3 regions of the Streptomyces sp. NBC_01429 genome follow, and region 1 is predicted to be linked to each of the others. Evidence: riboswitches for the same ligand, from Rfam matches in the RefSeq annotation. Region 1 holds a riboswitch; each other region holds the start of a gene.

Region 1 (10,066 bases):
AGCTCCACCTGCCCCGTCCGGCCCACCGCCCGCGTACGCGCCGACCGAGCACAAGGAGGTGCCCAGACCATGACCACCCACCGCATCCGCGTCGGCATCGACGTGGGCGGAACCTTCACCGACGCCGTGGCCGTAGACGCCACGACCCTCGACCTGCTCGGGCAGGTGAAGGTTCCCACCAGCCATCATCACGAGGACGGGGTCGCCCACGGCATCGTGGAAGCGCTCGACCGCCTGATGGAACAGACCGGACACGCCCCTGAGGACGTGGCCTTCCTGGCCCACGGCACCACACAGGCTACCAACGCCCTGCTGGAGGGCGATGTGGCCACCGTCGGACTGCTCGGCATCGGCACCGGGGCCGGGCGGGCCTTCACCCGCCGCCTCGCCTCCCTCGCCAAGCTCGAACTGTCGCCCGGCAAGCGGCTCCCGCTGATCTACGCGCACATAGCCGACCCCGAGGACCGGGCCGCCGTCGAGTCCGCCGTCGACGAGGTGGCCCGCGGCGGGGCTCAGGTCCTGGTGGCCACCCAGCCCTTCAGCGTGGACCGCCCCGAAGGCGAGGACGCGGTACGCGAGGTGGCCGCCGGGCGCGGTCTGCCGATGACCGCCGCCCACGACATCACCTCGCTCTACGGCCTCCAGAAGCGCAGCCGCACCGCCGTCGTCAACGCCGCGATCCTGCCGAAGATGTTCGCCACCGCCGACCTCGTGGATGCCTCCATCACCAAGGCGGGCGTCACCGCCCCGCTCATGGTGATGCGTTGCGACGGCGGCGTCATGTCGCTCGACGAGATGCGCCGCCGCCCCCTGCTGACCGTGCTGTCCGGCCCCGCGGCCGGTGTCGCCGGGGCGCTCATGCGCGAACGTGTCAGCGAGGGCGTCTTCCTGGAGACCGGCGGCACCTCCACCGACATCAGCGTCGTACGCCGGGGCAAGGTCGCCGTCCGCCACGCGACCCTCCTCGGCAAGACCTCCTACCTCTCCGCGCTCGACGTACGCACCGTCGGCGTCGGCGGCGGCTCGATGATCCGGATCAGCGGCGGGAAGGTCACCACCGTCGGCCCGCGCAGCGCGCACATCGCCGGACTGCCCTACGCCTGCTTCGCCTCCGCCGACGACCTCGCGGGCGCGCGGCTCACCACGGTCCGCCCGCTGCCCGAGGACGCCGAGGACCACGTCGTGCTCGACGCCGCGGGCGGCCGCTACGCGCTCACCCTGACCTGCGCCGCCAACGCCCTGGGCCGGGTCCCCGAAGGCGACTTCGCGCGCGCCGACCACGAGGTCGCCCGCGCCGCCCTCGCCCCGCTGGCCGCCGCGCTCGGCACGGACGTCGACACCGCCGCGACCCGGGTGCTCGACGCCGCGATCGACCAGGTCAGGAGCGTCGTCGACACCATGATCGACGACTACCGCCTCGACAAGGACACCGTCCTGCTCGTCGGCGGGGGAGGCGGCGCCGCCTCCGTCACCCCGCACCTGGCCGCCACCACCGGCCACGAGGGCCGAATCGCCGCGCACAGCGAGGTCATCAGCCCCATCGGGGTCGCCCTCGCCCTCGTCCGTGAACAGGTCGAGCGGATCATCCCCGGCGCGAACCAGGAGGACATCCTCGCGGTGCGCTCCGAGGCCGAACGGGCCGTCGTCGCCCAGGGCGCCGCCGCCGACGCCGTCGAGGTGGAGGTCACCGTCGACCCGCAGACCAACACCGTGCGCGCCGTCGCCACCGGCGCCACCGAACTGCGCACCCAGGACCGCGCCCACCGCGCCGACGACGCCGAACGTCTGCGGCTGGCCGCCGAGAGCCTCAAAGTCCCCGAGCAGCGGGTCGACGTCCTCGCCGGCACCGCCGCCTACACCGTCTACGGCACCGAACTGCGCCGCAGACTGCGCGCGGCGCGCCATCCCGTACGCGTCGTCGACGCCGACGGAGTGGTCCGGCTGCACGCCCCCGACGCACGCGTGGACACCACCACCGTCGCCTCCGCACAGCAGACCCTCGCCACCCTCGTAGACGAGGCCACCGCCTACGGCGACGGCGGAGTACGCGCCCCCGCGCTGCGGCTGCTCATCGGCTCCCGCATCGCCGACCTCTCCGGAGTGCTCGACCCGCGGCCGCTGCTCGCACTGGCCCGCACCGAGATGGAGGGCCGCCCCGGCGACGAGCCCGTCGTCGCGATCGTGGAGGAGCGGTCATGACCCGCCTCGCACCCACCCCGCCGGCCGCCGGGCTCGCCGCCGTCGACGACATCGAGTACGGCGCGCGCTTCCTCGGCTCGCTCTCGCTGCACGAGGGCCGCGACCCCGCGCTGCTGCGCCACTGGGCCGCGACGGCCGCCGAGTTCGGCGCCGCCCTCGCCCCCGCCGCGCGGGCCGAGTCCGTACGGGCCGACTCAGCGCGGGTCGAATCCGCGCCGGACGAATCCGTACGGGCCGAATCCGTACGGGTCGTGGAGGGCACGGGGGGCCTGGAGCGCGGACTCCTCGCCCGCTACACCTCCCGGCCGCCCACCGTCGAGCTGTACACCGACTCCATCGAAGCGGCGGAGCGCCTCGTGAGCGTCCACGGCTGGCGGGCCTGGTTCCCGGCCGGCTCGGTCCGCAGCGCCGCCCTCGCCCACGAGACGGTCCACGAGAGGCTGCACCACGGCCCCGGGCGCGCCGCCCTCAAGGAAGCCCTCGGCCACACCGCCCTGCGCCTCGGGCGCCTGCGCGTCCTCGCACACGTCGCGGGCGCCGAGGAACTCGCCGCGCACGCCTACGCGCAATCCGTCTGCGGCCTCGGCCGCAGTCCGCTGCTGCTGTCCGCCGCCCTGGCCGCGTCCGCCGCCCCGGCAAGAGAGAAGTAACTCATGGGCATCGTCATCCTGTTCATCATGGCGGCCGGTGTCGCCGCGATGCTCACCAAGAAACTCCCCACCGCCTTCGCGCTCGTCCTGCTCGGTGTGGTCATCGCTCTCGTCTCGGGCGCCCCGCTCAGCGGCGAGAACAGCGTCTTCGACACCGTCCTCCAGGAGGGCGCCCCGTTGCTCGCCGCGACGATGATCGCGATCCTGCTGGGCTCCTGGCTCGGCAAACTGCTCGACGAGACCGGCATCGCCGGCACCCTCGTCCGCAAGATCGTCGAATTCGGCGGCGACCGGCCCACCGTCGTCGCGCTCGGCGTGCTGGTCGTCTCGACCCTCATCGGCACCGTCACCGGCTCCGCGCCCGCGGCGATGCTCGCCGGGATCATCGGCATCCCCGCCATGATCGCCGTCGGCATCCCCAAGGTGACCGCCGCCGGCACGATCCTCATGGGCATCGCCGCCGGGATGCCCTTCGAACTGCCGGTGTGGCAGTTCTTCTCCAGCGCCCTCGACCTGCCGGTCTCCGACGTACGCGGCTTCATGATCAAGCTGTTCCCGTTCGCGCTGTTCGCCGCCGTCATGTTCGTCCTCGTGGAGTCCCGCAGGCGCGGCGTCGAACATGCCTGGGCCTTCCGCACCGAGACCCCGCGCACCAAGGCGGGCAAGCGCCGCGCGCGGCTCGGCGACGCCCCGTGGTACGCGCTGCTCACCCCGGTCGTCCCCCTCGTCCTGGCGCTCGGCTTCGAGGTCGCGATCATCCCCTCGCTGCTGGCCGGAGTGATCTACGCGCTCGTGACGACGACCCGGCCGCGCGACATGAACCGCCGGCTGCTGCGCACTTTGTACGGCGGCTTCGAGGTGGCCGCCGCGCCCATCACGCTGTTCGTGGCGATCGGCATCCTGCTCGCCGCGGTCAGACTCCCCGGCGCCGTGGACGCGCTCGAACCCCTCGTCACGAAGGTCAGCCCGCAGAACCCGGTGGTGTTCGTCGTGGTCTTCACGGCGCTGGTGCCGCTGTGCCTGTACCGCGGACCGCTCAACGTGTACGGCCTCGGCGCCGGTATCGCGGGCGTCCTCATCGCGGCTGGCATCTACCCGGCCGTCGCCGTCCTCGGCATCACCGCGTCCTACAACCAGGTGTTCGGCGTCGCCGACCCGACCAGCACCCAGACGGTGTGGAGCGCGCAGTACGCGGGAGTCGGCCCCCAGCAAGTGATGGCGCGCACCCTGCCCTACGTCTGGTTCGTCGCCCTGGGCGGTTTCTGCGTCACCGCCGCCACCGCCCTCTGACCTCCGGCACAGTCACCTCCATGTACGGGACGGAGCATCCCATGCACCAGCCGCACCAGCCCAGCCGCCGCATCCTCCTCAAGTCGGCCGCCATGACCACGGCGGCGCTCGCCGTCGGCTCGGCGGCCTCCCCGGCCCTGGCCGACAGCCCGGCCGCCGCTCCCGGCGGATTCCCCGACTACCGTTACGTCAAGACCCTTCTGAAGCCCAGTCAGCTCAAGTACAACCCCACCGGCGAGATCATCTTCCCGTGCATCCGGGGAACCGCGGGGCGGCTGTCCGCCCCGCTGGGCCGCTACTACCTCTACTACGCGCCGCACGACGCGCCCGGCGGTATCTGTCTGGCCTACGGGGACCACATCGAGGGGCCCTTCACCGAGTACCCGCACAACCCGGTCGTCGCCAACGTCTGGCAGCCGCACTACTCCGTGAGCCACGTCTCCTCCCCGCACGTCATGTGGAACGAGAGCGCCAAGGAGATGTGGCTCTACTTCCACGGCGAGAACACCACGACGCGGCTGGCCCGGTCCAAGGACGGCATCACCTTCACCTACGACAAGACGGTCCTCTCCACGTCCATGCTGCCCGCCGGCACCACCGAGACCTCGTACGCCCGGGTCTTCCCGTACGAACTGCCCGCGAAGAACGCCCACTTCGTGATGCTGTTCATGCTGAACAACACCACCAACCACCGGGACATCCACTGGGGCTGGTCGGCGGACGGCCGGAACTGGACCTTCGACCAGAAGGCCCTCGTCAGCCACAACGACGTCTCCGCCGTCAACGTCGGCGGTCCGCACCTGCTGACCCGCGGCGGCAGCGCCTTCGTCGTCTACAACAAGGACAAGGAGAGCGGCGGCGACATCATGATCACCGAGGTCGGGGCGGACTTCACGCTCCGCCGCCACCTCGGCCGCTTCTACGACTCCTCGGCCGGCGCCCCCGACAACGGCCGCAGCGCCGCACCCAGCTTCGGCACCGAGGGAGGCGTGCCCTACATGGTCTACGAGTCCGGTGAACGCCTTCAGGGCAGCATCGCGGTCGCCCGGGGCTGACCGTCCCGCGGGTTACGACATCACATCGCCCTCACCACGCCGGACGGCCCGGTGACGTGGGCCCCGCCCGTACCCGGCGGGGCCCACCCCGAGGCCGCTCCCACCGCGGACAACCCCGGGATCCGCACGGATCACCGCCACGACTTCACACGCCGCCAGAGGCACGGCGACGCACCTCGCCTAACCTGTGTGAAATGACGTTGGCTCAATCTTTCGGTCCACTCGTCGGCAGACAGGACGAGATCCGGCGCGTCGACGCGCTGACCGGCGCCGCCCGTGCGGGCCGGGGCGGGGTGCTGGTCCTGCGGGGTGAGGCGGGCATCGGCAAGAGCGCGCTGCTGGACCACGCCGGACGGACGGCCGCCGGGTTCCGGATCGTCCGGTCGTTCGGGTCGGAGTACGAGACGGAGCTGCCGTTCGCCGCCCTGCACCAGCTCTGCGCGCCGGTGCTGGGACATCTCCCCGAACTGCCCGCCCAGCACCGCGAGGCACTCCAGGTCGCCTTCGGCCTGTCCACGGGCGCCCCCGACATGTTCCGCATCGGTCTGGCGACCCTGGAACTGCTGGCGTCCGCGGCCCGCGAACGCCCGCTGCTGTGCCTGATCGATGACGCCCAATGGCTGGATACGGCTTCGTCGAAGGCGTTGGCCTTCCTCGCCCGGCGCGTCTCCTCCGAACCGGTCGCCGTGGTCTTCGCGGTCCGGCCGAACGGCGAGCCGGGCGAACTGGACGAACTGCCCGGCCTGTCCGTCGGCGGGCTGAGCGACGCCGACGCGCGGACGCTGCTGGCGGCGAAGAGCCATGCGACCCTCGACGACCAGGTGCGGCAGCGCATCATGGCCGAGGCACGCGGAAACCCCCTGGCACTGCTCGAACTGCCCAGGGCCGGTGGGTTCGCGCCGCCGGACACGTCCTCGGTGCCGACCCGGATCGAGCGAGGTTTCCAGGCCAGGCTGCGCGATCTGCCCGCAGACGCACGGCTGTTGCTGACGATCGCGAGCGCGGACCCCACCGGCGACCCGGGTCTCCTGTGGCCCGCCGCGACGCGCCTGCACATGGACGTGACGACGACCAGCACCGCGGCGACCGAGACCGGGCTCGTCGACTTCTCCACGCGCGTCCGCTTCTGCCACCCCCTGGCCCGCTCCGCGGTCTACCGGGCCGCCGAGCCGGCTCAGCGCCGTACCGCTCATCGCGTACTGGGCGAGGTCACCGATCCGGTCGTGGACCCGGACCGGCGCGCCTGGCACCGCGCCCAGGCCGGCACCGGCCCCGACGACGAAGTCGCCGCCGAGCTTGAGCGGTCCGCGGCCCGCGCCCAGTCGCGCGGGGGAGTGGTGGCCGCTGCGGCCTTCATCGAACGCGCGGCGGCCCTGTCGCTCGACGCCGCCCGGCGGACCGAACGGACACTCGCGGCCGTGGAGGCCCATCTCGACGCGGGCACCACCGACACGGCGGCGGAACTTCTGACGACGGTCGAGAACACGGCACTGGACGAACTCCAGCACGCCAGGGTGGATCTGCTGCGGGGCCGGATCGCCTTCGTACGGCACACCGATGTCAACGGACCGATGTTCATGCTGCGAGCCGCGCAGCGACTCGCGGTGTCCGACCCGGACCAGTCACGCGAATGGTTCCTGGACGCGCTCGAAATGAGCCTGGTCGTCGGACGGGCCAGCGGTGTGATGGACAGTGTGCTGACCGCCGCGCGGGCCGCGGCGCCGGAATCGCGCTCCCCGGACGTCCTGGACGCGCTGACGCTGCTGAGCACGGAGGGGCACCGGGCCGCCGCGCCCCTGCTGAGGAACATACTCGACGGCGGTGACAGCCCCCTGTGGACTCGGCGGCCCGCGCTCGCCGTCATGCTCGCCTGCGAACTGTGGGACCCGCACGCCCATGAGGCCGTCGTCGACTCGCTGATGAAGACGGGCCGTGCGTCGGGTTCGCCGCTCGTGCTGCGCCTCGGCCTCGCCCAGCAGACGTCCTGCGCCGTGCTGAGCGGTGACCTCGGGCAGGCGATGGCGGCGATCACCGAGGAGGCGGCGATCGCCGACGCGATCGGCGGGCCCCCGGTGACGTACCACCGGCTGCAACTGGCCGCGATGCGCGGCCGCCGCGAGGAGGCGATGGAACTGTTCGCATCGGTCCTCACAGCGGCCGGCGCGCGCGGCCCGGGACAACTGATCGCCAACACCCACTGGGCGGCGGCCGTGCTGCACAACGGCTTGGCCGACTACCCGGCCGCACTGGCCGCGGCCCGGCAGGCCACCGCGCACGGCGACCTCTTCCTCACCGGGATATCCCTGCCCGAGCTGGTGGAGGCGGCCGTCCGGTGCGGCGAGCCCGCGGCCGCCGCCACCGCCCTGGAATCCCTGACCGAACGCACCGAAGCCGGCGGGACCGTCTCGGGCCTGGGGATCGCGGCGTACGCGCGAGGGCTGGTGACCGGCGTCGAGGACCACTACCGGGAAGCCGTCGACCTCCTGGACAAGAGCCCCCTGCTTCCCTACCGGGGCAGAGCCCATCTGCTGTACGGGGAGTGGCTGCGGCGCGAAGGCCGCAGGCGCGACTGCCGCCGCTACCTGCGCACCGCCCACGAACTGCTGTCGGAGGCCGGGATCGAGGCGTTCGCCCGCCGGGCCGCCGACGAGCTGCGCGCCACCGGCGAGAAAGCCCGCAGCCGGTCCGGGCACACCTACGACCAACTCACCACTCAGGAGGTGTACATCGCCCGGCTGGTCGCCACCGGCGCGACGTCCAACGAGGTCGCCGCCCGGCTGTTCCTCAGCCCGCGCACCATAGACGCCCATCTGCGCAACATATTCCGCAAGCTCGGCATCACCTCCCGCAGACAGCTCAGGAACCGGCCCGACCTCGGCGTCTGACGGATGTCGCCACCGGGCGGTACGGGATCAGGTGTCGCTGGTGTTCAGGTGGGCGAGCGCGGTGATGATGCGGTCGGCGATGTCCTCCGGCCAGGGGAACGCGTGGGCCAGGGTGCGCTGGTGGGCGAGTCCGTGCAGGCCCAGCCAGAGTGCGACCGTGTCGGCGGAGGGGTCGGTGCTGGTGGATTGGCCGGCGTCGACGCAGCCGCCGAGGACGCCGGCGAGGAGCCGCATGGTCTCGTCGCCGAGTGTGGCCAGATCCTGCTTGGTCAGGGAATTGTCGCCCAGGTCCGGCATCCAGAGCCCGCCGAACATCGTGCGGTAGCGCTCGGGGTGGAGCCGGGCGAATTCGAGATAGGCGTGGCACACGGCGTACAGGCGTCGCCGCGGGTCGTCGTCGGTCCTGTCCAGCGCCGCGCGCACGCTGTTCTCCAGCGCGGTGAACTCCTGGCGCACGACGGCGAGCATGATGGCCGGCTGGTCGGGGAAGTGCGGGTAGATCGACGGCGCGGCGATCCCGACCCTGCGGGCGACCGACCGCAGGGTGATGGCGCGTTCGTCGCCGCCCTCGTCGAGGAGTTCCACCGCGGCGGCGACGATGTCGTCGCGCAGGCGGCCGCCCTCGCCGCGGCGGTTGCGCGCGCGGGCCGGTCCGCGTGCGGCCGATGCGGCTGATCCGGTGTGTTCCATGCTGTCACCTTACATAGTGAAGTTTAGCGCGGAGGTCCCCCTCCTCCCGGAGGGGCGACAACCCGTACCCGCTAAGCTGCAGACGCCCCGTGGGGGAAGTCCGGTCGAATTCCGGCGCTGACCCGCAACGGTAGGCGGAGCCGTCTCATGGCTTCGCAAGCCCGATTACCCGCGGTGGTGATGGCTCCTGTCAATTCGCCGTGGACTGCGAGAGGCGCTGCGCAGGGCGCTCCCGCGTCCGGGCCGCTCCTTCGTTCGCGCAGGTGCACGGCCCGAGGCGAAAGCGGTCCGCCCGTGGTCACGCCCCTCGAACACATACCTGCCGCGCCCTCGCGTACGGCCCGCGCCGGTGGCGGGCCCGCCCCTCCCCGGCGTGTGCCCCTGCCGCTGTTGCTGATCACCCTGGGTGTCCTGCTTCCGCTCTCCCTCGTCTGCGGCGCCGGACTCGGGGCCTCGGGGCTCTCCTGGGGAGCGGTGTCGCGCTACCTGTGGGCCGGTCTGACGGGAGGGGCCATCGCCCCCGACGAAGTCCCCGGGTACACCATCGTCTGGGAACTGCGCTTTCCGCGAGCCGTGCTCGCCGCTGTCGTCGGGGCCGGTCTCTCGGCCGTCGGCGTCGCGGTGCAGGCCATGGTCCGCAACGCCCTGGCCGACCCGTTCGTCCTCGGCATCTCCTCCGGCGCGGCAGTCGGCGCGAACGCCGTACTCATCTTCGGAGCCTTCGGCGCGCTCGGTGTCTGGGCGCTGTCCACGGCGGCCTTCCTCTCCGCACTGCTCGCGATGATGCTCGTGTACGCGATCGCCCGTACCGCTCGCGGCCTGACCCCGCTGAGACTGGTCCTGACGGGCACGGCGATGTACTACGGTTTCTCGGCCGTCACGACGTTCATGGTCTTCGCCGCCGAGCGGGGCGAGGCCGCCCGCTCCGCGATGATGTGGATGCTCGGCAGCCTCGGGGGCACCACATGGTCCTCCGTGCCGATCGCCGCGGGCGCCGTGCTCGGTGGCCTCGCCCACCTCGGGTGGTCGGCGCGTCGCCTCAACGCCCTGGCGATGGGCGACGAGACCGCCGCCGCCCTGGGGGTGGACGCGGGAAGGCTGCGCAAGGAACTCTTCCTGGTCTCCGCCGCGGTCACGGGAGCGCTGGTCGCGGTGAGCGGCGCGATCGGCTTCGTCGGCCTGATGGTCCCGCACGGCGTACGGATGCTGGTCGGCGCTGATCACCGCCGGCTGCTGGCCGTCGCACCGCTCGCGGGGGCCGTCCTGTTGATCTGGGTGGACATCCTCTCGCGCGTGG
Region 2 (10,066 bases), 7.4 Mb from region 1:
TGCGGCGACGGCGGCGCGCATGGTGTCGACGGAGACGACGACGCCCTCGGCCGCCAGGCCCCGTACGACGGGAAGGACGCGCCGCAGCTCCTCGTCCTCGTCGACCCGGGTCGCGCCCGGACGTGTCGACTCGCCGCCGACGTCGACCAGATCGGCTCCCTCGGCCACGAGGTCCAGACCGTGCTCGATCGCGGCCGCCGCGTCGAAGCAGCGGCCGCCGTCCGAGAAGGAGTCCGGAGTCACGTTGACCACGCCCATGACCGCGCAGCGGTCCCAGACCGGCAGTCCCTCCACCGAGCCTCGTCCCTGCTGACCGGTCATGTGCACCGCATTCCCCTTGTCCGACTGACGACTGACGACTGACGACTGACGACTGACGACTCCGACTCCCGATCCGACCGCGGCGGGCCGTTGGTCCGATGCCGCTCGGGGCACGTCGGCCGGACACGGCGAGCTGTCCGGCCGACGTGCCCACCGGGATCAGGAGTTCTCGGTCGCCAGCTCGGCCCGGATTTCACGGGCGGCGGTGACGAGGTTCTCCAGGGAGGCCCGCGTCTCGGGCCAGCCGCGGGTCTTCAGACCGCAGTCCGGATTGACCCACAGCCGCTCGGCGGGGATGGCCTCCAGTCCCTTGCGCAGGAGGGCCGCGGCCTCCTCGGCGCTCGGGACGCGCGGGGAGTGGATGTCGTAGACACCGGGCCCGGCCTCGCGCGGGTAGCCGTGCTCGGCCAGTTCGCGGGCGACCTGCATGTGGGAGCGGGCCGCCTCCAGGCTGATGACGTCGGCGTCGAGGTCGTCGATGGCCTGGACGATGTCCCCGAACTCCGCGTAGCACATGTGCGTGTGGATCTGGGTGTCCGGCCGTACGCCACCGGTGGTCAGCCGGAACGACTCGGTCGCCCAGGCCAGGTAGGCGGCGTGGTCGGCGGCGCGCAGCGGCAGTGTTTCGCGCAGGGCCGGTTCGTCGACCTGGATGACCGAGGTGCCGGCCGCCTCCAGGTCGTCGACCTCGTCGCGCAGGGCGAGCGCGACCTGGCGCGCGGTGTCGCCGAGCGGCTGGTCGTCGCGGACGAAGGACCAGGCGAGCATGGTGACGGGGCCGGTCAGCATGCCCTTGACGGGGCGCTCGGTCAGCGACTGCGCGTAGGTCGTCCAGCGCACCGTCATCGGCTCGGGGCGGGAGATGTCCCCGGCCAGCACCGGGGGCCGGACGTAGCGGGTGCCGTAGGACTGGACCCAGCCGTGCCGGGTGGCGAGGTAGCCGGTGAGCTGTTCGGCGAAGTACTGCACCATGTCGTTGCGTTCGGGCTCGCCGTGGACCAGGACGTCGATCCCGGCCTTCTCCTGGAAGGAGAGCACCTCCCGGATCTCGTCCTTGATCCGCTCCTCGTACCCGGCGACATCGATCCGCCCGGCCCGCAGGTCGGCCCGTGCCGTGCGCAGTTCGGTGGTCTGCGGGAACGAACCGATGGTCGTCGTCGGCAGCGGCGGGAGGCCGAGGTGCGCGCGCTGGGCGGCGGTCCGTTCGGCGTACGGCTGCGACCGCCGGCCGTCCGCGTCGGTGATGGCGGCGGTACGGGCACGTACCCCGGGATCGTGGGTCAGCGCGGACCCGGCCCGGGAGACCAGGTCGGCGCGGTTCGCCGCGAGTTCGGCCTGGATGGTGCCGGTGCCCTGGCCGAGACCGCGCGCCAGGACGGCGATCTCGTGCGTCTTCTGCCGGGCGAAGGCGAGCCACCGGGCGATCCGCGGGTCGATGTCGCGTTCGGCGGAGGCGTCCAGCGGTACGTGCAGGAGCGAGCAGGACGTGGAGACGTCCACGCGGTCGGCGAGGCCGAGCAGCGTGCCGAGAGTGGCGAGGGACTTCTCGTAGTCGTTGATCCAGATGTTGCGTCCGTTGACGACGCCCGCGACCAGCCGCTTGCCGGGCAGTCCGCCGGCCGCCGCGAGGTCTTCGAGGTTGGCGGCGCCCGATTCGGTGAAGTCGAGGGCCAGTCCTTCGACCGGGGCCTTGGCCAGTACGGTCAGCGCCTCGCCGAGCCGCCCGAAGTACGAGGCGACCAGCAGCTTCGGCCGGTCGGTGGCCGCGCCCAGGTCGCGGTAGGCGCGGGCGGTCGCGTTCAGTTCGGCCGGGGTACGGTCCTGGACCAGCGCGGGTTCGTCGAGCTGGACCCACTCGGCGCCGGCCGCCCGCAGATCGGCGAGCACCTCCGCGTACACCGGCAGCAGCCGGTCCAGCAGGGTCAGCGGCTCGAAGTCGGCCGCGACGCCCGGGGCGGGCTTGGCCAGCAGCAGGTAGGTGACGGGGCCGACGAGGACCGGGCGGGCGGTGTGGCCGAGCGCGAGGGCTTCCGTGAACTCGGCGACCTGCTTGGCGGAGTCGGCGGTGAAGACGGTGTCGGGGCCCAGCTCGGGCACCAGGTAGTGGTAGTTCGTGTCGAACCACTTCGTCATTTCCAGCGGGGCGATGTCCTGGGTACCCCGGGCCATCGCGAAGTAGCCGTCCAGCGCGTCGGCCTCGACCGCCGCGCGGTGCCGCTCGGGGACAGCGCCGACCATGACGCTGGTGTCCAGGACATGGTCGTAGTACGAGAAATCACCGGACGGCACTTCATGGATTCCGGCGTCGGCCAGCTGCCGCCAGTTCGAACGGCGGAGGTCCGCCGCGGTCTCCCGGAGGGCGTCGGCGCCGACCCGGCCCTTCCAGTAGCCCTCGATGGCCTTCTTCAGCTCACGGTTCCGACCCTGGCGGGGGTAGCCGTACACGGTGGCTCGTGCTGCCGCGGCTGCGGGCTTCGCTGTCACGGAACTCTCCTTCGCGAGATGTGTCCTGGTATCCCGGGGACGGGACCGAGGACGCGAAGGGACGACCGACCGGGCGGCCCACGACGCTGTGCCGTCGCGCGTGCCGCTCGATATGTACGCCGACCCGCCCACGAGGTCACCGGGATGTCCGCGCGCGATCGGTCGCGTGCGGGCAACGGGCAGGTCTTCGGACTCGCGGGCCCGTCTCGTGTGGATCACGAGACACCTACTGGCCGTCGCTTCCCGGACCCGGTCGGATCCAGTGCTTGTATGACGGCGGTCGTTCCCACTCACCGCTGCGGGGCAGTCCCGGATTCCCACCGGGTTCCCTCTTACGACACCCCGCCTGGCGGACGGGGCGAACCAGCTGCACGTCCACCTTAGAGCGAGAAGAGGCGGGCGCACACTCCTGCCCGCATCCCGGGACGCGACCCGGGTCACGCGAAGTGACGGTATGGTGACGCCCCGGAGTTCCGGGGGGCTCCGTGTTCGGACCCGGGGCCCGCCGCGTTCACGCCCGGGCGACTCCGCGTTCCGGTTCGCGGCGGGGTCACCGTAGGGTGACCGACGCGATCGTGTTCACGTTCCGGACCGGGGCAGGCCGGACCGGGGCTGTGGGTCCAACTCCCCCCAGAGGTACGGCGAAAGGACACCCGTCCGTGAAGGTTCACCACCTCAACTGCGGCACCATGCTGCTGCCCACCGCCCACCTGGTGTGCCACGTCCTTCTGCTCGAAACCGACAACGGCCTGGTCCTCGTCGACTCCGGCTTCGGCCTGGAGGACATCGCCGACCCCAAGCGGCGCCTGGGGGCTTCGCGGCACGTGATCCGGCCGGTGCTCCGCGTGGAGGAGACCGCCGCCCGTCAGGTGGAACGGCTCGGCTTCAGCCGGGACGACGTCCGGCACATCGTCGTCACGCACTTCGACGCCGACCACATAGGAGGGCTCTCCGACTTCCCCCGCGCGCGCATACATGTCACCGCCGCCGAGGCGCTCGGGTCCATGATCGCGCCGTCCCGGCGAGAACGCATGCGCTACAGCTCGGCGCAGTGGGCGCACGGCCCGAGGATCGTCGAACACAGCCCCGACGGGGAGAAATGGCGAGGATTCGCTGCGGCCAGGGAACTCGACTCCATCGCTCCCGGGATCGTCCTCGTCTCGCTGCCCGGCCACACCCGTGGACACGCGTGCGTCGCGGTCGACACCGGCCCCCGCTGGCTGCTGCACGCCGGTGACGCCTTCTACCACTCCGCGACGGTCGACGGCCGCTCCCGCATCCCCGTCGCCCTGCGGGCCATGGAATCCTTCATCGCCTTCGACCTGGGCAGAGTGCGTGACAACCACGCCCGTCTCGCCGAACTCCAGCGACGCGCGGAGCCCGATCTGGCGATCATCTGCGCCCATGACCCGGAGATGTACGCGAGGGCGAGCGCCGGGAATTAGCCGGTCCGCCCGGGCGATGGAGACGCTGCCGGGGTGATCACCCGGGGTCGTGGGATATATATCGGCGGTCGATATATGCTCGACGCATGACACGACGGAACCCGTCCTTGACGGAACCGCAGTACTTCATCCTCGCCGCGCTCATGGACGGGCCGTTGCACGGTTACGGCATCATCAAAGCCGCCGAGCAGGCCACCGACGGGCGGCTCCGGATCGCTGTCGGCACCCTCTACGGCGCGCTGGACCGGATGGAGCGGGCCGGGCTGGTGGCCGCCGACCATGAGGAGATCGTGGCCGGGCGGGCGCGGCGCTACTACCGGCTCACCGAGGACGGCACCGCGGTACTCGGCCGGGAGGCGCAGCGGATGCGGCAGGCGGCGGCCGTCGTCATCGGACGCGCGCGGGATGTCGGAGCGGCGCCGGCATGAACCGTCTGCTGCTCGCGGCCTACCCCGCGCCCTACCGTTCCCGGCACGGAGAGGAGCTGCTGGCCTGCCTGGCCGAGGCGTATCCCGGCCGCTCCTGGCCCCCGCCGCGGGAGTTCGTCGCCTTGGCGCGGTCCGGGGTGCAGGTCCGTGCCCGTGCCGTCGCCGACGACACGGCCCGGCCGTGGTGGCTGGACGGCGTCCATCTGACCGCTCTCGTCCTCGCCGCGCTGGCGCTGGTGCCGTACCTACAGGACGTGTGGCACTGGGCACTGCGCATCGATCCCGGCCGGCACGCCATCGCCTTCCACTTCTCCGGGTGGTACCCGTGGGCGGAAGGCCCCACGGGGACCCGGCTCCTGCCCTACGGGCTGCTTCCGCTGGTCTGCCTGATCGCCCTGCTGCGCGGCAGGCCGTGGATCGCCCTGCCGGTCGCGGCAGTGATGATCTACGCCGGTGCCACGTTCAACAGCGGTACGCTCTTCGGCGACGAGGGCAAGGCGGGCCTGGGCTACTACGGTCTGGGCGCCCCGATCACGGCCCGTGACCTGGTGCTGTCGGGCACGTTGTGCGCCGCGTGCGCGGTGCTGGCGGTCTGCCGTCCCGGCCGGCTGCGGCGCCACTCGTACCGCTGGCTGGTCCCCGTCGTGCTCGCCATGATCGTGGCCGGGGGCCTGCACGTCATCTCCATCAGTCCGGCCTTCCAGCGCGGCCTGTTCGCCGTCGAAGTCGTCGCGCTGATCGCGGCGTGGGTGGCGACGGCCGCCACCGGCGACTACCGGTGGCTGATCCCCGTCGCGGTGTTCGCGTTCATCCGCACACAGGCGATCGTCATCCGGCCGAACGGGTTCGTGAACTCCCTGCCGGACCTGGTCGTCCTTCTCCTCCTGATCGCCCCGCTCCCGGTCCTGGCGATCGCCGCCCAGCGTCGGCAGAGCCGGGCCCTCCTCCGGTAGCAACAGCCCCCCCCGCACGGAGCGGCGCGTGACCGCGCCGCCCCCCACCAAGCCGCTGCCCCCACGAAGACAGAGAACGCGATGACTCGGCGAGATCCCTCCAACCTGTCCACGCACCCGGGCCCCGGCCAGGTCCACGGCACCACGTCCGAACCCGGTCCCGCGCGGAGGCCACGGCTACGCGTCTCGGCTCCGCTGTGCCTCCTGGGGTTCCTGGCGGTCTACCTGATCGCTGTCCGTACCCCGTTCGGGCAGCGGGCGGAGAACGCCCTGTTCGGCGGGTACGGCGCCAAACCGGCGTGGATCTACGGCTGGTCGGGGGCGGCCTACGGTTCATCGGCCATGCCGCCGCTGGAGCACACCGCGATGTCCACCCTGCTCGTGGGCGTCGCGGTCATCGTCGCCGTCACTCTGGTGCGCAGGTGCTGGTGGCGAGGGTGCGCGGCGATCGGGATCGTCGTGGGCACGATGGGCGGCAAGGAAGTCGCCAGGATGATCCTGCCCCGCCCCGATCTGGTGGGTGCGAGGGAGTCACTCATCGAGTCGAGCTTCCCCAGCGGACACGCGGCCATCCCCGCCGCGCTGGCCCTCGGCGCCGTCCTCGTCGCTTCTCCCCGCGTCCGCCCCTACGCCACGGCGGCCGGGATGCTGTGGCTCGCCGTCACCGCCGGCGCCGTCCTGGCCACCTACCACCATCGCCCGAGCGACGTACTGGGTTCCACACTGCTGGCCTGCGCCTGCTACGGCCTCGCGGCCCGGCTGCTGCCACCGGGCGACGGACCGGGCGACGCACCGGGCGACGCATCGGGCGACGCATCGGTCGTCACGCGGCGCCCTTGTGCGCTGCCTGCGGTCTCCCTGGCGGTGTCGGCGGCCGGCGCGCTCGTCGCCGGTGCGCGGCACGACTCCGTCCCCCAATCGCTGGTCTTCGCGGCGGCGGCCTTCCTGTGCGCGGCCCTGTTCTGGTTCACCACGGCGCGGGGGCCCGCGCACACCGCACGCCGCACGGACCCCGCACCGGGCTGACCATCCCAGTCGCAGAACGAACGCTGCCTGGTGCTCTAGCAGGTACCGTCCGACACCTGAAGCCCCTTGCCCGCGCCCGCGGTCCGGTTCACGATGCTCGGTACGCAGGCCGTCCCGTCGAGGCTGTAGGAGTACGGGATGCTGACGGTGGTGTTGGACTGTGGGTCGGGCCCGGCGGGCTTGTTCTCGCTGGTGGGGCTGGACCAGGTGACGTTGTCGAACGTGTTGCCGCCGACCTGCCAGTAACCGACCGTGTCGGTGTAGAAGGTGCCCAGGACGTCCTTGGAGTCCTCGAAGTAGTTGTTGTCCACCTTGGCCCGGGCCCCGGCCCGGGAGTTGATGCCGGACTTGTTGAGCTTCACGTAGTGGTTGTTGTACATGTGGGCGACGCCGCCCCGCAGCAAGGGCGTGCGGGAGTCGATGTTCTCGTACCGGTTGTGGTGGTACGTGATGAAGCTGTTCGACAGCTCGCTCTCACTGGAGCCGACGAGCCCGCCGCGGCCGGAGTTGCGCAGGACGCTGTAGGACAGCGTCACGTACTGGGTGTTGTCCTTCATGTCGAAGAGGCCGTCGAACCCCTCCGACTCGCCGCCCGACGCCTCCAGGGTGGTGTGATCGACCCAGATGTTGCGGACGTTCCGCTCCATGCCGATGGCGTCACCCCCGTTGGAGGTGGGCGAGCCGGACTTCTTGACGTTCCGCACGGTCACGTTCTGGATGATGATGTTGCTGGACTCCCTGATGTGGATGCCCAGTTGATCGAAGACGGCACCGCTGCCGACGCCTAAGATCGTGACGTTGCTGATCTCCTTGAGCTCGATCAGACCGGCGGCCGTGTTGCAGCTCCCGCCCGACACCTTGCTGGTGTTGCCGTGGTTGATGGTCCCCTCGACCTCGATGGTGATCGGGGTGCTGCTGCTGGCCCGGCCGCACAGGGCCTGATGGATCGCGGTCCCTGTGGTGGCCCGTACGGTCTGCCCGCCGGCCCCGCCGGTGGTCCCCCCGTTCTGGGTCGCGTAGCCGGTGACACCGCCGACCGCGGCCGACGCCGGGGGTACCGACACCGCCGCACCGGACGTGGCCGCGAGGGCCACCGTGACCAGCGCCGCGCGGAATCGTGGTGCGACTCGTCTGCTCATATCGTCTCTCCTCAACCGTTTCGAACCGAGTGCGACACCTCTGACGTGAGACTGTCATGACCATGACACGTCATGGGGCATCGAGAGTGGAAAGCGCTTTCTAATCGGAGGATAGGGCGCCTCCCGCCGGGTCGGCAAGGCTCTGGACGCCTCCGGAACGGGCCGCCTGGCACCGTTCAGGCGGCGGCTCCCCGAGCGCCTCGCGCCTTGGCGCTCCCTCTCAGGCCCGTTCCCGCTCGCCCTCGGTGCGGGCCACTTTCAGCTCGACGCCCCCGGCGAGCAGCGCCTCTTGGACGGTCGGGGTGAGCGCGTCGTCGGTGATCACGGTGTCGAACGCGGTCAGGGCGGCGACCCGGTACATGCCGAAGGTGTCGTACTTGGCGCTGCCCGCCAGCAGTACCGAGCGCGAGGCGCTGCTCATCGCCGCCTGCTTCACCTCCACCTTGGGCGCCGACGGTGTGGTCACCCCGCGCCGGACGTCCCAGGAACTGGTGGAGATGAAGGCCATGTCCAGGGCGAGCTGCTGGAGGGTCAGCGCCGCCAGCCGGCCCACGGTGGAGCGGTTGGCGTGCTCGGTGCGCCCGCCGGTGTGGATCACCTCGATGTCAGGGTTCCCGATCAGCGCGTTGGCGGTGGTGAAGTCGTTGGTGACGACGGTCATTCCCTTCAGCCGCACCAGATGGGGCACCAGGCCCTGACAGGTGGTGCCGGCGTCCAGATAGACGGTGGTGTGGTCCCGCAGCAGCTCACCCGCCTCGCGGGTGATGGCCAGCTTGGCGGGCTGGTCCATCATCGACTTGTCGACCCTGCTGGGCTCGTGGTGCAGCTGCCGGCCGGCGATCCGCACCCCGCCGGTCACCGAGACGGCGCGGCCCTGTGCCTCCAGCGCGGCGATGTCCCGCCGTACGGTCATGTGGGAGACGCCCAGCATCTCGGTGAGCTGGTGGACGCTGAGCACCGAGTGTCCCCGCAGCAGCTCGATCAGCAACTCCCGGCGCTGGTCGGGGATGAGGGGGGTGTCGTCGGTGGTCACCCGGGTCTCCTTCACTCGTGTCTTCCTGATGTGTCCGCGGCGTGCCTCCCGCGTCACGGGACGCCCGCCCGGGGTGGCGCCGGAGTGTGACGGTACCCCGGGCGGGCGGCGCGTCGGCCCGGTCAGACCAGCCCCATCGCGTACAGGACGTAGAGGATGGCGAACCCGGTCACCCCGGAGATGGCGGAGGCGACCCCGATGGACCTGATTCCCTGTCCCACGGTCATGTTGGAGAGGGTCGTGGTCACCCAGAAGCCCGACGAGTTCGCGTGCTTCATGATCTGCGCGCCGGTGCCGCACGCCAGGTAGACGGCGAGGGCGGAGATGCCGAGCCCCGCCATCAGCGGTTCCATGATCGCGGCAGCGGTCATCACACCGAGGATGTTCGAGCCGGTGATCGTGCAGATGGCCGCGGCCACCAGGAACGGGACGATGATCGGCGACAGCCCCATGTCCCGGATCATGTCGGCGGCCCCGTCGGCGACCTTGGTGTCACGGATGATCAGGGCCAGCGCGCCGCCGACTCCGGTGAGGGCGAGCGGGAGGGCGGCGAGCTTCAGCCCGGCCTCGAAGAGGTCGTTGAGGGTGCTCTTGCGCCGCCAGTCCCGGCCGAACAGCGGCAGGGCGGTGAGACAGCCGATGAAGAGCGCCATCAGCGGTGTGCCGAGGAAGCTCAGCACCCCGCCGAGCCAGGACTTCTCGCCGACCATGTCCACGGCGTAGGAGTCGAGCATGATGAGCAGGATCGGGGTGAAGATCGGTATCAGCGAGAGGGGCAGGCTCGGCAGCCTCGGGGCCTCGGGGCCGTTTGTGCCGGCCGCTTCCTTCGTACCGCCCGTAGCGGCTGCCTCGCCGGCGCCGGGAGCCTCCTCGGCACCGGCGGCCTGCTCGGTGTCCTCCGCGCCACCCGCGCCGCCCGCCGCGCCGACCGGGACCGGGGCGGGCAGGTGGTCGACGTACTCGGCCTTCGGCGCCACGTACGTCTTGATGGTCAGCAGATAGACGGTGGCGGCGATGATGCCGGGGATGCCGACGAGCGCGCCGTAGAGCATCGCCTGACCGAGGTCCACGCCCAGGAGGGCGGAGGCGGCCAGCGGGCCGGGGCCCGGCGGGACCAGCGAGGTCATCACATAGGCGCCGATGTAGAGGATCGGACCGAGCCGCATCATCGACATGCCGCTGCGCATCGCGATGGCGGAGACCACCGGGATCAGCATCAGCACCACGGTGTCGGCGA
Region 3 (10,066 bases), 5.5 Mb from region 1:
GTCCAACATCGGTCGGTCCTCCCCCATGAGGAGCCGGGAGCGGTTCCCCGGCGTCGACCCGAGCCTGACACCGGTCGTGCCGTGGGCATAGTTAGGCCGTCAGCGACCTGGGTATGAAGTCCCCATCGTGTGTGACGCATGATTCCGGGCGTGAGATCTTCACGGCTCTCGGGGCCCGGCCGCTCAGTACCGCTGGAGCCAGCCGACGTCCCGGGCGATCCGGACCGCGTCCATCCGGTTGCGTGCGTGCAGTTTGGTGACGGCCGCCGACAGATAGTTCCGTACGGTGCCCACGGAGAGATGGAAGTGCGCGGCGATCTCCTGCGCCCCGGCGCCCTCGGCGGCCAGCCGCAGCACGTCCGTCTCGCGGCGGGTCAGCGGGGAGTGCTCGCTGTCCCAGGCGGCCAGCGCCAGCTCCGGGGCGATCACCCGCTGACCGGCCGCGATCTTCCTTACCGCCTGGGCCAGTTCGGCGGGCGGGGCGTCCTTGAGGAGGAACCCGGCGACCTGGGTGTCGAGCACCCGGCGTACGGTGCCGCTGCCGCCCAGACTGGTGAGCACCAGCGTGCGGCACTGCGGCAGCCGCTCGCGTAACTCGGCCGCCGCCGTGAGCCCGTCGAGACCCGGCAGGTCGATGTCGACGATCGCGACATCGGGGCGGTGCTCCAGCGCGGTACGCACGATGGTGTCGCCGCGGTCCAGTTCGGCGACGACCGTGATGTCGTCCTCCAACTCCAGCAGGGCCACCAGCGCGCCCCGGATCATGTGCATGTCCTCGGCCAGCATGACTCGTATCATCGATTGCCTTCCCCCTGTCGACCGGGGGGCTGGATCGTGATTCAGCCCCCCAGGGGCCGATAGTACGGAGGAGAGGTTCGGCGACCGAGTCGGTTTGCCCTCCGTGTCGCTCTTTGCTGAAACTCGCGCCCAGTTTTTACCGAACGTGAGAACGGGCGGGATCCGGCCGGTGGATTCCCTTCCGTGTCAGGCGTGTTCGGCGCGGTGTCAGGCGCGATCCGCCGCGCGATCCGCCGCGCGGGACGCCGCGTGCGACGCGGCGTGACTCATGGTGGCGAGGCTGTTGCGCCCCAGCGCGTCGCGGATGTGGTTCCTGGCGTCGGCGAGCGTGCTGCCCTCGCCCAGCACCTCCGCCACCGCCGCCGGATTCAGCACGACGGTGTGCGTGGCCGACGCCACCGGACCGTCGGGACCCTCGGTGAAGGTCCACAGACCGCTGTGGCCCGACAGCAGCCGGGGCATGGCCAGTTGCTTGTACGCGATCCACTCCGGCGCCCGGCACACCCGCACCGAACGCGTCGAGTGGGCCGACCCGTCGGCCGTCACCGTGTCCATCCGCAGCTCCTGGACGCCGGGCACGGTCTCGGTCAGCTCGACCCCGGCCACGTGCGGCAGCCGCTCCGCCCACAGATCGGCGCGGTTCACGAAGTCGTACGCCGCCTCGGCCGGCCCCTCCAGCGGCACCCGGTCGGTGAACGAGAACACCACGTCCTCCACCGGGTGGCCCAGCTCGGCCACCCGGGCCAGCGCGGCCAGCTCCTCGGCGCTGTTGCGGTCCAGGCCGCGCAGGAGCCCCTCCACGGTCGCCGGGTCGTCGTCGGTCGCGGCGAAGCGGTGCCGGAGCACCACCTCGGTACGCCCGCCCGGCAGTTCACGGAAGAGCCAGCCGCCGCCCATGGCGGCGACCGGAGGGTGGCTGCGTTCCTGACGGAAGCTCACATACCGGCGCTCGGGGTCCAGGACCCGCCGGGAGACCCAGTTGGCCACCTCGCCGTTGACCAGGGCCCAGATCTCGAAGCGCTCGCCGCGCCCGCCGCGTTCCAGATGGACGAGATGAACGCTCGGGCCGAAGATCGCGGGCCAGCGGGTGGCGTCGGCCACCAGGTCGTAGAGCACCTGGGCGGGCGCGGAGACGATACGGGTGTGCTCGGTGCGGTGTGTCGTCGGCCGGGCCGTGCCGGCGGGCCGGGTGGTCGCTGTCATGGGGCGGTTCTCCTCAACACGCTTGCGGAACAGGGAGGGTGAGGGGCCCTGCCCCCTCACCCTGAGTGGTGGTGCGCACGGCCCGGCGGGTCAGCCGGCCGTCGCCACGGCGGTGTCGTTGACCAGGCTCAGCAGGGCGCGGGGTGTGCCGACCTCGGCCACGTCGTCGTCCGTCAGGTCGACGCCGAACTCCTGCTTGATCCGGGCCGCGCTCTCCATCAGCGCCAGCGAGTCGTAACCCAGCTCCTCAAGAGGGGTGTCCAGGATGTCGCCGGTGAGGTCGATGCCGTCGTCCTGGCCCGCGCAGGCCACCAGGATGCGGCGGAGGTCGTCGAGGTCCATGGTCGCCATGAGAGTTCCCCGCTCTTTTCTGTGAGGTGATGAGGTCGTTGAAGTGGTGGAAGTGGTTGAAGTTGAGGTGGTTGAAGTTGAGGTGACCGAGGCCGGGGCGGGGCGGTCACTGCTCGGGACCGGTGACGACCACCGCCGAGTTGAAGCCCCAGCGACCGCGCGCCAGGACCAGCGCGGCCGTGACCGGCCGGCCGCGCGGCTCGCCCCGGACGAGGTCGATGCCGTACTCCGGCGGTACGTCGGCGCTGTGGCCGGTCGCCGGGATCACCTGGTCCCGGATCGAGAGCAGCGCGGTGACCAGGTCGACCGGGCCGCCGCCCGCGGAGAGCCGGCCGGTGAGCGCCTTGGGCGCGGTGACCGGCACGCCGTGCGGCCCGAAGATCTCGCGGATCGCCTCGGCCTCGGCCCGGTCGAGTTCCGGTGTCCCGGCCCCGTCTGCGAACACCACGTCGATGTCGGAGGGCCGCAACCCCGCGTCGGCCAGGGCAAGTTCGGCGGCGCGGCGCAGCCCCGGCGGACGGCCGGAGCCGGGCCTGGGGTCGAATGTCGCCGCGTAGCCGACGACCTCCCCGTACACCTGCGGCGCACCGCGCTCGCGCGCCCGGGCGCCGTCCTCCAGGATGACGATCGCGCCGCCCTCGCCCGGCACATGGCCCGACGCCGCCGTGTCGAACGGCAGATAGGCGCGGGCCGGGTCGTCGACGGTGCTGACCAGCCCGCCGGACAGCTGGGCCGACCAGCCCCACGGGTCGAACGCCGAGTCCACCCCGCCGCTGAGCACCATCGACGTGCCGCGCCGCACGGTGCGCCGGGCGTGGCCGACCGCGTCGAGCCCGCCCGCCTGCTCGGCGACGAGCGCGGCGCCGGGTCCGCGCATGCCGTTGCGGATGGAGATCTGGCCGGTGTTGACGGCGTAGAACCAGGCGAACGACTCGTAGACGCTGACGAATTCGGGGCCCTGGCTCCAGAGCTTGTGGAACTCCCGGTGGGTGAACTCGAAGCCGCCCTGCGCGCTGGAGGTGACCACGCCCATCTCGTAGTCCGGCAGGGTCTCGGGGCCGATCCCGGCGTCCGCCAGCGCCCAGTCGGCCGCGACCAGCGCGTACCGGGTCGAGACGTCGGTCTGCGGCAGCAGCCGGCTGGGTAGCAGCTCGCCGGCCTCGAAGTCCAGGATCTGCCCGGCCAGCCGGGACGGGTAGCCCGAGGCGTCGAAGCGGGCCAGCTCGCCGATCCCGCTCTGCCCGGCCAGCACGGCCTTCCAGTAGGCGTCCGTGCCCAGCCCGTTCGGGGCTGCCACGGCGAGCCCGGTGATCACCGTACTCATCGCGCCACCTCCGGATCGTGCAGCACCATCGCGCTCTGGAAACCGCCGAAGCCGCTGCCCACCGTCAGGACGGTGTCCACCCGCTGCTCGCGCGCGGTCAGCGGTACGTAGTCCAGGTCGCACTCCGGGTCGGCCGTGCGCAGATTCGCCGTGGGCGGTACGACATTGGCGTCGATGGCCAGCAGCGAGGCCGCGATCTCGATCGAGCCGATGGCGCCGAGCGAGTGCCCCACCATCGACTTGATGGAGCTGATGGGCACCTCACGGGCCCGCTCGCCCAGGCTGCGCTTGTAGGCGGCGGTCTCGTGCCGGTCGTTCTGCTTGGTGCCCGAGCCGTGCGCGTTGATGTAGTCGATGGCGCCGCGGTCCAGGCGGGACTCGTCGAGCGCCACCCGGATCGCCTCGGCCATCTCGCGGCCGTCCTTCTTCAGACCGGTCATGTGGTACGCGTTGCACCGGGTGGCGTAGCCGCCGACCTCGGCGTAGATGTGCGCGCCGCGCGCGCGGGCCGCCCCGTACTCCTCCAGCACGAACATGGCCGCGCCCTCCGCGAGCACGAAGCCGTTGCGCGAGCCGTCGAACGGCCGGGAGGCGTGTTCCGGGTCGTCGTTGCGGGGGGTGGTGGCCTTGATGGCGTCGAAGCAGGCGACCACGATGGGGGAGATCGGGGTGTCGGCGGCGCCGGCGACGACGGTGTCGACGGTGCCCTCCCGGATCAGCTGCACCGCGTAGCCGACGGAGTCGAGGCCGGAGGTGCAGCCGTCGGAGACCATCGCCACCGGGCCCTCCGCACCGGCGGCCCAGGCCACCTCGGCGGGCATCACCCCGGGGCTGAGGTAGTCGAACATGTGCGGCGAGAGATAGCCGGGATCCACCAGCCACTCCCGGCCCGCGTCCGACATGACCAGGTACTCGTTCTCCAGACTGGTCGCCGAGGCGACCGCGCTGCCCAGGCTCACCCCGATCCGGTGCGGGTCCAGGGAGTCCAGCTCCAGACCGCTGTCGGCGATCGCCTCCCGGGTGCAGGCGACGGCGAACTGGGTGGCGCGGTCCATCCGGCGGATCTCCCGGGGGCTGAGCCCCTCCGCCGCCGCGTCGAAGTCGACCTCGCCCGCGATCCGGGACCGGAAGGGCGAGGCGTCGAAGAACGAGATGGCGCGGGTGGCGGTACGGCCGTCGGTCAGCAGGCTCCAGAACTCCTTCGTCCCGGCGCCTCCGGGGGCGCGTACGCCGATACCGGTGATCACTACGCGCCTGCTCAACGCGGGCCTCCCGCGCGGTCGTGGGCGGGGCCTTGGGCGGGGCCGTGGGCGGGGCCCGGCCCCGTGGACCGGCAGCGCCCGGCGCCGGTCCTGTCTCGGTTCATGCGGAACATCGCTGTGCGTCCTTTCGCCTCAGAGCCTGTCGGGTGCAAGGCTGCTGGTGGCGACTTGAGCGCGGCTCGACGCCGGATGGTGGCGCGAGGGAGCGCGGCCGGTGACCGGGGCCCACCTGTGGAAACACGGCCGACAGGGGCGATTTCCGGCTGTGATAGCTTGCCGAGGCCAGTCGAACCCATGTACGTGGGTCAGGGAATCCGGTGGAAATCCGGAGCTGACGCGCAGCGGTGAGGGTGACGGGCGTGGCATCGGCCACTGGGCGGCGACCGTCCGGGAAGGCGTCACGTCCGGGAGATCCCGAGTCCGAAGACCTGCTGGCCGCCCCCGTCCTTTCAGGCGGCGGGGGAGCACCGTACGAACGGGCTCCGCGCATGGGCCCTCGAACGCAGAGGAACCACCGTGCCGATCGCGCGCCCGCTCCGTCCCGCCGCACTGACGACCCTGCTCCTCGCCGGAGCCCTGTCCCTGACGGCCTGCGGGGGAGGCGGTACGGCACAGGACGCGAAGACGGCCGAGGACGAGGCCGCCGGATATCCCCGTACCGTCGAGAACTGCGGACAGCGGGTACGGATCGACGCCCCGCCCCGCCGCGCCGTCTCGCTCAACCAGGGGACGACGGAGATCATGCTCTCCCTCGGTCTGGCGGACCGCATGGCCGGGACCGCGACCTGGACCGACCCGCTGCTGAAGGGGCTGGAGAAGGCCAACGCCGAGGTCCCCCGGCTCGCGGACAACAACCCCTCCTTCGAGAAGGTCCTCGACGCCGAGCCCGACTTCGTCGCCTCCTCCTTCCAGTCGACGCTGGGCAAGGGGGGCGTGGCCACCCGGGCGCAGTTCGAGAAGCTGGGCGTGCCCACGTACATCTCGCCCGCCGACTGCACCAAGAACGACAAGACCGTGGGCACGGACGGCGCCCGCTCCACCCCGCTGGCCATGGAGAGCGTCTACGGCGAGGTACGGGACCTGGCCGAGGTCTTCGGGGTCGAGGAGCGCGGCGAGAAGGTCGTCGCCGCGCTTGAGGCCCGGATGGCGAAGGCGACGGCGGGGCTGGACGCGGCGAAGACCGAGAAGGTCACGCTGCTGTACTGGTTCGCCAACTCCGACTCCCCGTACATGGGCGGCTGCTGCGGCGCCCCCGGCATCATCACCAACGCCGTCGGCGCGAAGAACGTCTTCGACGACACCCAGGACGAGTGGCCCCAGATCAACTGGGAGACGGTGGCCGACCGCGACCCCGACTTCCTGGTGATCGGCGACCTCACGCGCAAGTCGCAGTCCGCCGAGACCGCCGCCAAGAAGATCGAGTTCCTGGAGTCCAATCCGGTCACCAAGGAGATGGACGCGGTCAGGAACAAGCGGTACGTGCTGCTCAGCGGCCAGGCGATGAACCCGACCATCCGCACGGTCGAAGGCGTCGAGAAGGTCGCCGCTGCGCTGCGCTCGTACGCGCCCGCGAAGTGACGATCCAGCGGGAGCGGGATCCGGAGCGGGACTCGGCGAGAGATCCGGCGGGGGAAGCGGCCGCGGATCCCGGTGCGCCGCAGTCCGCCGCACCGGAGCACGCCGCACCGACCTCCGCCGCACGCGCCTCCCGCGGGCCGCGCGCCCTGTGGGGTCCGGGGAGCCCGCGCGTGCTGCTCCTGTGCGCCGGCGGGCTCGCCGCGCTGGTGGCCTCCGTCGCCGTCGCGATCACCATCGGCCCGGCGCAGATCCGGGTCGGCGACGTCTGGTCGGTCGTGGCCGCTCACCTCGGCTGGGGCGAGTCGCGGCTCACCCCGATCCGCGACGGAATCGTATGGAACCTGCGGCTGCCGCGCACGCTGCTCGCGGCCGTGTGCGGCGCCGGACTCGCGGTGTGCGGGGCGGTCATGCAGGCGCTGCTGCGCAATCCGCTCGCCGACCCGTTCGTGCTCGGTGTCTCCTCGGGCGCCTCCACCGGCGCCGTGCTCGTCGTCGTCCTCGGGGTGGGCGGCGGCGCCCTGTCGCTGTCCGGCGGCGCGTTCCTGGGCGCGCTCTGCTCGTTCGCGATGGTGCTGCTGCTCAGCCACACGCTCGGCGGGACGACGGACCGGGTGGTGCTCTCCGGGGTCGCGGCCATGCAGCTGTTCTCCGCGCTCACCTCCTTCATCGTCATGACGTCCGCCGACGCGGAGACCACGCGCGGCGTGCTGTTCTGGCTGCTCGGCTCGCTCGGCGGCGCCGGCTGGAACGATGTGTGGATCTGCTCCGCCGTGCTCGCGCTCGCGCTGCTGGTGTGCGGCGGATACGCCAGGACCCTCGACGCGTTCGCCTTCGGGCAGGACGCGGCGGCCACGCTCGGCGTCTCCGTCGGCCGTACCCGCCTGGTGCTGCTCTGTGTCACGGCCCTGCTGACGGCGGCGCTGGTCAGCTCGGCGGGGGCGATCGGCTTCGTCGGTCTCGTCCTGCCGCACGCCGCCCGCGCGCTGGTCGGCCCCAACCACGGCAGGCTGCTGCCGGTGACGGCCCTGGCCGGGGCCGTGTTCCTGGTGTGGGTCGACACCCTGGCCCGTACCGTGCTCGACCCGCAGGAGGTACCGGTGGGAGTGGTGACGTCCCTGATCGGCGTACCGGCGTTCGTGGCCGTGCTGTACCGCGCCCGGAGGACGGCATGACCGGCGCGACGCCCCCGCCCGGACTGCGCGCCGAGCGGGTCTCCCGTACCGCCGGGGGGCGGCTCGTCCTGGACGGGGTCGGCCTCGCGCCCGCGCCAGGCTCCACGCTGGGGCTGCTCGGGCCGAACGGCTCCGGCAAGTCGACCCTGCTGCGGATCCTCGCCGGAGTCCTGGCGCCCGCCTCCGGTGTCGTCACCCTCGACGGCCGCCCGCTCCCCGAACTCGGCCGCAGGGCGATCGCCCGCCAGGTCGCCGTCGTCGAGCAGCAGGCCGGTACCCAGGTCGAGCTGACCGTGCGCGAGGTCGTACGCCTCGGCCGCGTCCCGCACCGCCGCGCCTGGACACCGGAGTCGGCGGGCGACGACGAAGCGGTGCGTACGGCGCTGGAGCGCACCGGGCTCACCGACCGGGCCGGCCAGTCCTGGCACACCTTGTCGGGCGGCGAGCGCCAGCGCGTGCAGATCGCCCGCGCGCTCGCGCAGGAACCCCGGGAACTCCTGCTGGACGAGCCGACCAACCACCTCGACATCCAGCACCAGCTCGACCTGCTGAACCTCGTGGCCGCGCTGCCCGTCACCACCGTCATCGCCCTGCACGACCTGAATCTCGCGGCGATGTACTGCGACCAGGTCGTCGTGCTCCAGCACGGCCGCGTGGTGGCCGCCGGCGCCCCCAGGGAGACCCTCACCGAGCAGCTCATCGCGGCCGTCTACGGCGTACGCGCGACCGTCACCCCGGACGGTCCCGACGGCCGGCCGCATGTCCGCTTCCTGGGCACGGTCAGGGCGGCGCCCTCCGGCTGAGGCGGCGGCCCTCCGGCAGAGGCGGCGTGCGGGCGGCCGGGGCTTAATGCGTATGATGCGCAAGTGCCTAGCTATCGCATCCGAACGGCGACCCCCGATCACCTCGACGCCGCGCGCGCCGTCATGCTCGACACCGTCTACCGCGACTTCGGTACCGGGTACGTGCCGCGCTGGCACGCCGACATCATCGATCTCGCGGGCGCGTATCTGGCCTCGCCCCGGCACACGCTGCTCGTCGCCCTCGACGAGAGCGGGAGTGGGAGTGAGGGCGGGGACGGGAGCGAGGGCGTCGTCGCCGTCGCCGCGCTGGACTCCCGCGGGCCCGTCAATCCCCCCAACCCGGCCTGGATGGCGGAGCGTTACCCCTCCGGGGAGACGGCCCAGCTGCGCCGCGTCTACACCCGCCCCGGCCATCGCCGCCAGGGCCTCGCGCGGGCGCTGGTGCGTGAACTGGTGGACTTCGCGGTGGCGGACGGCGGATACCGCTCGGTCTATCTGCACACCGATCCGGCGGTGCCCGGCGCCGAGGCGTTCTGGCGCTCGATGGGCAAGGCGGTGTGTGATGAGCGCGAGGAGATCGCGGGCGGCGGTCAGAGCATCGTGCACTTCGAGATACCGCTCGGCTGATGAAAACGGTTGTCATGTAATCTCTCGTTCGTTCGTCCCGTAGCCGGTGTGTCACCCACAGACCCCGCAGAGAACAGAGAACGAGGATCATGCGCTCCGTCCGACCTCGCCGGTGGGCCGCCGGCCTGCTGCTCATCCCCCTGCTCTCCGGCTGCTTCGCCTCCGGCGGCTCCGCGGACCCCAAAGCGGGCTCCGGCGAGGGCAGGCGGCTGCGGGTCGCGCTGGCCTTCCCGCCCTCCGAGTCCTTCTCCCCGTACGGGGCCGACGCGACCCTCCTCAGCCGGCTCGGCGTCACCGAGGGGCTGACGAAGCTCGACGGCAACGGCGCCGCGGCCCCCGCGCTCGCCGAGTCCTGGACCAAGGAGAACGCCCGCACCTGGCAGTTCACCCTGCGCGACGCGCGCTTCCAGGACGGGACGCCGGTCACCGCGTCCGCTGCCGCCGCCGCCCTCACCCACGCCGCCCAGGCGAGCCCCGCGCCCGCCGCGCTCTCCGGGGTCTCCCTGACCGCCGAGGCGTCCGGCGACCGCCGGGTGCGGGTCACGACCGCGACGCCCGACCCCGTACTGCCGCTGCGGCTGGCCGGGCCCAGCCTCGCCGTGCTGTCCCCGCAGGCGTACGGGAAGAAGGGCGCCGCCGACCCGGTCGGCCACGCCACCGGACCCTTCACCCTCACCAAGGTGAACGGCTCCACCTCCGCCGCCCTGGACCGCTTCGACGACTACTGGGGCGGCCGGGCCCAGGCGTCCGGCATCGACGCCAGGTTCATCGCCGACGGCACCGCCCGCGCCAACGCGCTGCGCACCGGTGAGGAGGACATCGCCGAGGCGCTCCCGTTCGCGCAGGCGGCCTCCCTCGCCAAGGGCACCGGCCGCGAAGTCCCCACCGCCCGCACCACCAGCCTCTACCTCAACACCGCTTCCGGCCCCTTCACCGATCCGAAGCTCC

The links. Region 1 has a riboswitch for cobalamin ahead of OG627_RS34025 (FecCD family ABC transporter permease). Riboswitches for the same ligand answer to the same signal wherever they lie in the genome.
Region 2: linked by a shared signal. The riboswitch ahead of metE (5-methyltetrahydropteroyltriglutamate--homocysteine S-methyltransferase) and the one ahead of OG627_RS34025 (FecCD family ABC transporter permease) in region 1 are both predicted to bind cobalamin.
Region 3: linked by a shared signal. The riboswitch ahead of OG627_RS09710 (ABC transporter substrate-binding protein) and the one ahead of OG627_RS34025 (FecCD family ABC transporter permease) in region 1 are both predicted to bind cobalamin.

What each region holds. Positions count from the first base shown of each region.
Region 1 is NZ_CP109599.1:7,816,625-7,826,690, forward strand. Features, by position in the region: gene OG627_RS33995 (hydantoinase/oxoprolinase family protein) at 70-2,199, shown strand; gene OG627_RS34000 (hypothetical protein) at 2,196-2,849, shown strand; gene OG627_RS34005 (TRAP transporter large permease subunit) at 2,853-4,139, shown strand; gene OG627_RS34010 (hypothetical protein) at 4,181-5,194, shown strand; gene OG627_RS34015 (ATP-binding protein) at 5,389-8,079, shown strand; gene OG627_RS34020 (TetR/AcrR family transcriptional regulator) at 8,107-8,769, opposite strand; cobalamin riboswitch at 8,785-8,960, shown strand; gene OG627_RS34025 (FecCD family ABC transporter permease) at 9,085-10,066, shown strand, end outside.
Region 2 is NZ_CP109599.1:455,679-465,744, reverse strand. Features, by position in the region: gene folP (dihydropteroate synthase) at 1-321, opposite strand, end outside; gene metE (5-methyltetrahydropteroyltriglutamate--homocysteine S-methyltransferase) at 481-2,805, opposite strand; cobalamin riboswitch at 2,967-3,188, opposite strand; gene OG627_RS02110 (MBL fold metallo-hydrolase) at 3,465-4,250, shown strand; gene OG627_RS02105 (PadR family transcriptional regulator) at 4,337-4,678, shown strand; gene OG627_RS02100 (hypothetical protein) at 4,675-5,631, shown strand; gene OG627_RS02095 (phosphatase PAP2 family protein) at 5,713-6,657, shown strand; partial or broken gene OG627_RS02090 (pectate lyase family protein) at 6,696-7,796, opposite strand; gene OG627_RS02085 (DeoR/GlpR family DNA-binding transcription regulator) at 8,017-8,829, opposite strand; gene OG627_RS02080 (GntP family permease) at 8,952-10,066, opposite strand, start outside.
Region 3 is NZ_CP109599.1:2,338,436-2,348,501, reverse strand. Features, by position in the region: gene OG627_RS09740 (AfsR/SARP family transcriptional regulator) at 1-9, opposite strand, end outside; gene OG627_RS09735 (response regulator transcription factor) at 184-798, opposite strand; gene OG627_RS09730 (aromatase/cyclase) at 1,006-2,001, opposite strand; gene OG627_RS09725 (acyl carrier protein) at 2,092-2,352, opposite strand; gene OG627_RS09720 (ketosynthase chain-length factor) at 2,459-3,676, opposite strand; gene OG627_RS09715 (beta-ketoacyl-[acyl-carrier-protein] synthase family protein) at 3,673-4,938, opposite strand; cobalamin riboswitch at 5,205-5,388, shown strand; gene OG627_RS09710 (ABC transporter substrate-binding protein) at 5,455-6,516, shown strand; gene OG627_RS09705 (FecCD family ABC transporter permease) at 6,663-7,688, shown strand; gene OG627_RS09700 (ABC transporter ATP-binding protein) at 7,685-8,491, shown strand; gene OG627_RS09695 (GNAT family N-acetyltransferase) at 8,555-9,118, shown strand; gene OG627_RS09690 (ABC transporter substrate-binding protein) at 9,208-10,066, shown strand, end outside.